Prochlorococcus marinus XMU1419: one gene and its partner. The main gene of each other region encodes a partner of the protein of the gene in region 2 in a complex. Links are inferred from orthologs where the notes say so. Each region holds a gene or a part of one and is shown on either strand. Other genes may lie near its edges. The genes, in order: hisH and hisF.

Region 1 (3,303 bases), on a different replicon or contig from region 2:
CAAAAAATGAATCTTTATTTACATCAACCCTTCCACAAGATGCAAGAACCAAATCACAATCAAAAATTGCTTTTTGAAGATCATCAAAAATCTTACAATGTTTAAGAATTTTTTGACCTTTAAGAGCCATTTTTTTTGCTTCTAAAGAAAATATGTCGCATTTAGGAGAAACAATTCTTAATTCATCTACTTCAAAATTACTGCATAATCTAGCAACGCTTCCAACATTTAGAGGGCCATTTGGTTCAACTAAAATTACCTTTAAATTAGAAAAATTTTTACCCAAAATCATTCAAGGCTATGAAGATATTTTAATAAATTGGACATGTTTACAGGATCAATTTCAAAACTTGGCATGGGAGGAGTCAGGCCTCCAGTAACTTGTTTTATTATCTCTTTATCATTCAAACGTTGAGTTATTGAGTGTAAGTCTGGTCCCACTAATCCTCTTGCTGTAATTCCATGACATCCAACACAATTTATCTTAAAAAGGGCATCTCCTTTCTCAGCAGAGCCATTAAGCCCAAGAGTTTCAATAATATATTTGTTATTTTCATTATGTTTTACAAAAAATATTGAAAAACAAATCAATAAAACTCCAAATACAACATAAACAATTTTTAAGAATTCTCTCTTTAAGTCTCTTTCTGCTGCAGTTGATGAAGATGTTGACACAAAAAATAGTCTCTATGTAACAATTGTGAGTAAGAAATTCAAAAAAGGCAAAAAAAATGATCGAGCCTCTTCTATGTGGAATTGTTTTAGGTTTAGTTCCAATAACTCTACTTGGATTATTCGTAAGTGCATGGAATCAATACAGAAGAGGTTCAGGGATGCTGGACATTGATTAAAAATGTTAATCTTGACTGCCCATAATTTCTTACATCTATAGTTTCCCACAAATTACTTTTTTTAATAAATAGGTTTGGAGAATGTTCACAAATAATTGTTGAATCTTTTTTTAAAAGATTACAATTAAATAATTGATTTAAAACCAATTCATGGAAATCCACATCGTATGGAGGATCAAGATAAACAAAATCAAATTTTAATTTGTTTAAATCCATATTTCTAGATGATAAGTTTCTCTCATAATTAGGTTTTGTCCATTTCAAAACGTCTTTACAAATAACTTCGATATCATTTCTCCTATTCACTATATTCTCCAACGAGAGTAAATTTTCTAAGCAAATTTTTGAGTTAATTTTGTTTTTTTCAATTGCAACTATTTTGCTTGCCCCGTGATTATATGCTTCACAAGATATTGCTCCTGTTCCACTAAATAAATCTAACCAGTTACTATTTTCAACTCTTTTGTTCAATATATTAAATATGGCCTCTCTCACTCTCAAAGTTGTAGGTCTGGTGTAAGAATTATTTGGACTTTGGAGTTTTTTACCACCTATTAATCTTAAGTTAGTCTTCATCCCTAAGCATCTGTTATTGAATATTACTCAGCCATCTTCTCAAAAGTTTTTCTCCGGTTTTTCCAGATTTTTCTGGATGAAATTGACAGGCCAATAAATTATCATTCTCAATCATCGCAGTTAATTTTTCAGAGCCATAATCAACCTGAGCTGCAATAATATTTAAGTCATCTGGGATTGCATGATAGGAATGTACAAAATAGACCCAATTATTTAATTCTTCAATACCAAATAAAGTATTTTTTTTTGTAGGTAAAAGCTGGCACCAACCCATGTGTGGGATTCTTTGGTTAACAATATTAGGTATTTTTTGTATTTTTCCTTTTAAAATTCCCAGCCCTTGAACTTTTCCTTCATCACTAGATTCAAAAAGGAGTTGAAGACCTAAACAAATCCCAAAAAAGGATTTACCACTTTTAATCCAATTTTTCAAATCAGTTATCAAATCAGTATTTATGAGATTATTCATCGCTGGATCAAATGCTCCAACCCCGGGAAGTATTATCGCCTTACAAAGCTTTGAATCATTAAAGTTATTGATTAATATAATTTCTTCTCCAAGACTTTCTAGAGATTTTGTTACGGAATGAATATTACCCATTCCATAGTCTATTAGTCCAATTTTATGCAAAGCTTTTAAATTTATAAATGCTTAGTTAAAGTGCTAGAAAGTGTTGCTTTTGGTACAGCTCCAACCACAGTATCAACTTTTTGACCTCCTTTAAAGATCATTAAAGTTGGAATACTCCTGATACCATATTGACTTGCAACATTTGGGTTTTCATCTGTATTTAATTTAAAAACTTTAATTTTCCCTTCAAAGTCTTTTGAGATTTCTTCTACAACTGGTGCAACCATTCTACACGGACCGCACCAAGGTGCCCAAAAATCAACCAATACTGGTAGATCACTTTGCAGTACATCCTTGTCAAATGAAGAATCAGTTACGGCTGGAGCTGATGACATAATTTAAGTATTCCTTTTAGAAAAATTTAGCAGGCAATTCTTTTAAGTGATGATTTCATTACAGATAAAATAATATAAGTAACAAAACATCTAAAAAAGCCCGAATAATCGGGCGATTTAGTGTGTGAGGAGTATGGGGTTGCCCCCATCATTCAATAATAACTCCTTATGTGAAATTTGTTTAATTTAATGCTTAATTCTATAGGATTTAATAATTTTGCTCTCAAAAACGCTATTTACCCATGCCAAGCTGCTGAGCTTTTTGATAAACCTTACCCTCTGTAAGAAGGGATGGTGCAATAACTATTTCAACTTCTTGCATTTCTTTAATATTTTTTGCCCCAAGAGTACTCATTGAAGTTCTAATGGCTCCTAATAAGTTATGTGTCCCATCATCAAGTAAGGCAGGGCCTTTAATTATTCTTTCTAAGGATCCTGTTGAACCAACTTCAATTCTTGTGCCCCTAGGCAATACTGGACTTGGAGTAGCCATACCCCAGTGAAATCCTTTACCTGGAGCGTTTGAGGATTTAGCTATTGGGGATCCAATCATTACAGCATCTGCTCCACATGCTAAACATTTACAAATATCTCCACCCGTCACAATCCCTCCATCACCAATAATAGGAATGTAACGACCACTTTCTTTAAAGTAATCATTTCTTGCCGCACTACAATCAGCGATTGCTGTTGCTTGAGGGATTCCAATTCCCAATACTCCTCTTGATGTACATGCCGCTCCAGGTCCTATCCCAACCATTAGTCCTGCAACTCCAGCATCCATGAGAAGTTTTGCAACTTCGTAAGTAACACAATTTCCAGCTACAACTGGGACATTCATAGACTGGCAGAGATCTTTAATATTTAGGGTTTCCTTACCTTCCATACCAAGATGTTCAGTTGAAACAAC
Region 2 (3,234 bases):
TGAATAGAAGGAATCCACATCCATTGAAAAATTGTCTTGATAATTTCAAAAAATCCTGCGGAGACTTAGATAAACTTTCTAAAATCAATGAAAACTGGAAAAACTTAATCGGCTTAGAACTATTTCAAGAATGTAAACCATTAAATATTGAAAAAAAAATACTTACTATTGCAGTAAATCATCCGCAGTGGCGCCAAGCTTTAATTTATAACAAGCATAAATTAAAAGAAAGAATCGAGAAAATTGGAATAACTTTGAATGAAATAAAAATAATACAAAATTATGAAATTAAAAATAAAAATATCAAAGCTACTAATGCAAAGATAGTTTGGGCAAAGCATCCAAGCAGAATCAATCAAAATAATATGTGCATTTGTACGCTTTGTAATTCCCCTACTCCTGAGGGCGAGATCAAAAGATGGGGAAAGTGTTCTTTTTGTTGGAGAAAAATAAAAAACTAAATTCTTTATTTAGTTAAAATTAGTATTCCCATTTGCCCCACCAAAATAGTTCTATATTCAGCTTTTTTAAATCCAACTTCCTTAGCAATACTTATAAGCTCATTTTTCTTTGGAAAATTACTAATACTTTTTTCAATATATGCGTACTCTGAACCTAAATTAAAAAGCCGCGAAATGGTTACTACAATTAATCTTAAATAAATTTTCTGAAAAATATTGGATAAAGAATTTCTTTTTGAGTGATTAAAATCCAAAAATCCTGCCCTTCCCTTATCCTTCAAAAGATCAAAAACTTTTTTTATTCCTTCTTCAACATTATTCAAGTTTCTAAGTCCATATGACATGCAAATCCCATCAAAATTTTTTGCATAATCATGAATTTCTAATACATCTTTCATTTCCCACTTAATAAATTTATTTTTTTTAAGCTCTGATTTTTTTTTTGCAATATTCAAGATATCCTCTGCACTGTCAATCCCAGTAATTGAACCCCTTGGACTAACTCTCTCAGAAATTAAGAATGCTAAATCTCCAGTTCCACAGCATAAATCAGCCCAATCTTCACCATTTAAAGGTTCCAATAAATTAATTAATTTCCTTTTCCATAATCTGTGCAGCCCAAAACTTAATAGATTATTTAAAAAGTCATATTTATAAGAAATTTTATTAAATATATTTTTGACTTCGATAGTTTTTGTGAATTTCATTTTTAAATTTTTAACTTATTTCTTTTTTGTATTAAATTAAATTTTTTATTCATATGGTCTAATTGGAAGTTTTTTTTCGAGGAGGAAAGTCTTTATTTCTCTTAAAGAAAGTTTCTTATCATGAAGTAAAGATGCTAAAAGTGCAGCAGATGCCCTACCTTCATTAAAAACATCATAGATATCTTCTAAACAACCTGCTCCTCCAGAAGCAATCACTGGAATATTAACAATATTGGCAACACATTCAGTCAGATGTAAATCATATCCATTCTGCGTGCCATCACCATCCATTGAAGTAAGCAAAATTTCCCCTGCGCCTGACTTCTCAACTTTCTTTGCCCAACTTAATACATCTATTCCAGTATTTTCTCTCCCTCCTTTTACATATACCTCCCATTCATCGGTCTTATTTACTTTTCTTTTAGCATCAATTGCTATCACGATACATTGATTACCAAATTCTCTAGAACTTTTAGAAATTAAATCTGGATTTCTTACAGCAGAAGAATTCAAACTCACTTTGTCCGCTCCAGCTCTTAAAAGATCATTAATTGAAGAAACAGAATCTATTCCTCCACCTACTGTAAATGGGATTTTTACTGATTTTGCGGTCCTAGAGACAAGGTCAACTAATGTATTTCTATTTTCTACACTAGCTCTAATATCTAAGAATACTAATTCATCTGCGCCCTCATCAGAATATCTACAAGCCAATTCAACAGGATCGCCTGAGTCTCTCAAGTTAACAAAATTTACACCTTTAACGACTCTGCCATGGGCGACATCTAAACAAGGAATTAAACGAAGAGCTACCATTTTAGTAAAAATTGTCCAAATGCTGTTAATCTTGCATAATAGCTTCCATTTTACCTCTTATGGCTGAAACAAAATTATTACCCAAAATTGGTAGTAAAATCAAAATTAACATTAACAAAGTAAAAGATAGACTACCAGCTAAATTAATCGATCAAATATCCTCGAATCCTAAAGCCGTAATAACAGGCTATAAAATGACAGACGGCAGAAGTATTGGGATCACCGCAAAATTTCAAAATGGTGAGCAGAATTGGTTTTTCCCAGAAGAAATTGAGAAAGGTTAAAGATTAAAGTGAATGATCCAAAACAACTATTAGGAATTAAGGGTGCCTCTGAAACATCAAGTATATGGAAACTCCGTATACAGTTAATGAAACCTATAACGTGGATCCCTTTGATATGGGGAGTTATTTGTGGAGCAGCTGCAAGTGGGAATTTTGAATGGACATTTAGTAATGTTTTAGCTTCATTAGCATGTATGTTGATGAGTGGACCACTTCTGGCTGGTTATACCCAAACCATAAATGATTTTTTTGATAAAGAAATTGATGCAATTAATGAACCAAATAGACCAATTCCTTCTGGAAAAATTTCAATTAAAGATGTAAAAATACAAATCTGGGTATTACTTATAGCGGGTTTAGTAGTTGCTTTTCTATTGGATTTATATGCTAAACACAGCTTTCCCTCTGTATTACTTTTGGCATTAGGAGGTTCCTTTGTAAGTTATATATATTCTGCCCCACCACTCAAATTAAAACAGAATGGTTGGCTTGGAAATTATGCATTAGGAGCATCTTATATAGCTTTACCTTGGTGGGCAGGACAGGCATTGTTTGGGAAATTAACTATCGTTACGGCGATACTAACACTTGCTTATAGCCTCTCAGGACTTGGAATTGCTGTTATTAATGATTTCAAAAGTGTTGAAGGAGACTCAAAGCTAGGCTTAAATTCTCTACCAGTAGTATTTGGAATTAAAAATGCAAGTAGAATAAGTGCAGGACTGATTGACATTTTTCAATTAGCAATGGTAGTAGTATTAGTCATTATTGGTCAACACTTAGCCTCTGTAATTTTGGTTTTATTGGTAATCCCACAAATTACATTTCAAGATATGTGGTTACTAAGAGATCCTCTAAAGTTTGATGTCAAATATCAAGCAAGTGCCCAACCGTTCCTTATAACTGGAATGTTAGTAACAGCTTTAGCGATAGGACATAGTTTTTTAGTTGCTTAAGGTGCAAAAG

Evidence for each region.
Region 1: the proteins of hisF (region 2) and hisH are in contact, whole or in part, in a crystal structure (PDB 6RU0), measured with the Thermotoga maritima proteins. The link is inferred for Prochlorococcus marinus XMU1419 from one-to-one orthologs. Residues at the interface, in WP_004080486.1 of Thermotoga maritima: Met1, Leu2, Ala3, Arg5, Ser40, Glu41, Asp45, Glu46, Ala70, Glu71, Ile73, Asp74, Ile75, Pro76, Phe77, Asp98, Lys99, Ser122, Gln123, Glu161, Thr195, Leu196, Asn247, Arg249, Glu251; in WP_004080484.1 of Thermotoga maritima: Asn15, Arg18, Arg22, Arg117, Leu118, Pro119, His120, Met121, Gly122, Trp123, Asn124, Asn134, Gly135, Tyr136, Tyr138, Val140, Tyr158, Glu180, Lys181, Ser182, Ser183, Lys184, Ile185.

What each region holds. Positions count from the first base shown.
Region 1 is NZ_JAAORO010000002.1:358,689-361,991, forward strand. The notes cover bases 250-3,219. They hold hisH (imidazole glycerol phosphate synthase subunit HisH), read right to left. Parts: upstream 2,059-3,219; coding sequence 1,441-2,058; downstream 250-1,440. Other genes in these bases: HA151_RS05685 (RNA methyltransferase), read right to left, coding at 250-292; HA151_RS05690 (cytochrome c), read right to left, coding at 289-675; petG (cytochrome b6-f complex subunit V), read left to right, coding at 732-851; rsmD (16S rRNA (guanine(966)-N(2))-methyltransferase RsmD), read right to left, coding at 828-1,427; trxA (thioredoxin), read right to left, coding at 2,070-2,393. Also shown: more of HA151_RS05685, read right to left, coding at 1-249; more of HA151_RS05715, read right to left, coding at 3,220-3,303. UniProt on the Escherichia coli protein: IGPS catalyzes the conversion of PRFAR and glutamine to IGP, AICAR and glutamate. The HisH subunit catalyzes the hydrolysis of glutamine to glutamate and ammonia as part of the synthesis of IGP and AICAR.
Region 2 is NZ_JAAORO010000001.1:394,725-397,958, reverse strand. Bases 100-3,000 are described here. They hold hisF (imidazole glycerol phosphate synthase subunit HisF), read right to left. Parts: upstream 1,985-3,000; coding sequence 1,214-1,984; downstream 100-1,213. Other genes in these bases: chlG (chlorophyll synthase ChlG), read left to right, coding at 2,277-3,000; petP (cytochrome b6f subunit PetP), read left to right, coding at 2,044-2,268; ubiE (bifunctional demethylmenaquinone methyltransferase/2-methoxy-6-polyprenyl-1,4-benzoquinol methylase UbiE), read right to left, coding at 467-1,168; HA151_RS02270 (DUF721 domain-containing protein), read left to right, coding at 100-461. In the rest of the region: more of HA151_RS02270, read left to right, coding at 1-99; more of chlG, read left to right, coding at 3,001-3,224; HA151_RS02245 (transglycosylase domain-containing protein), read left to right, coding at 3,226-3,234.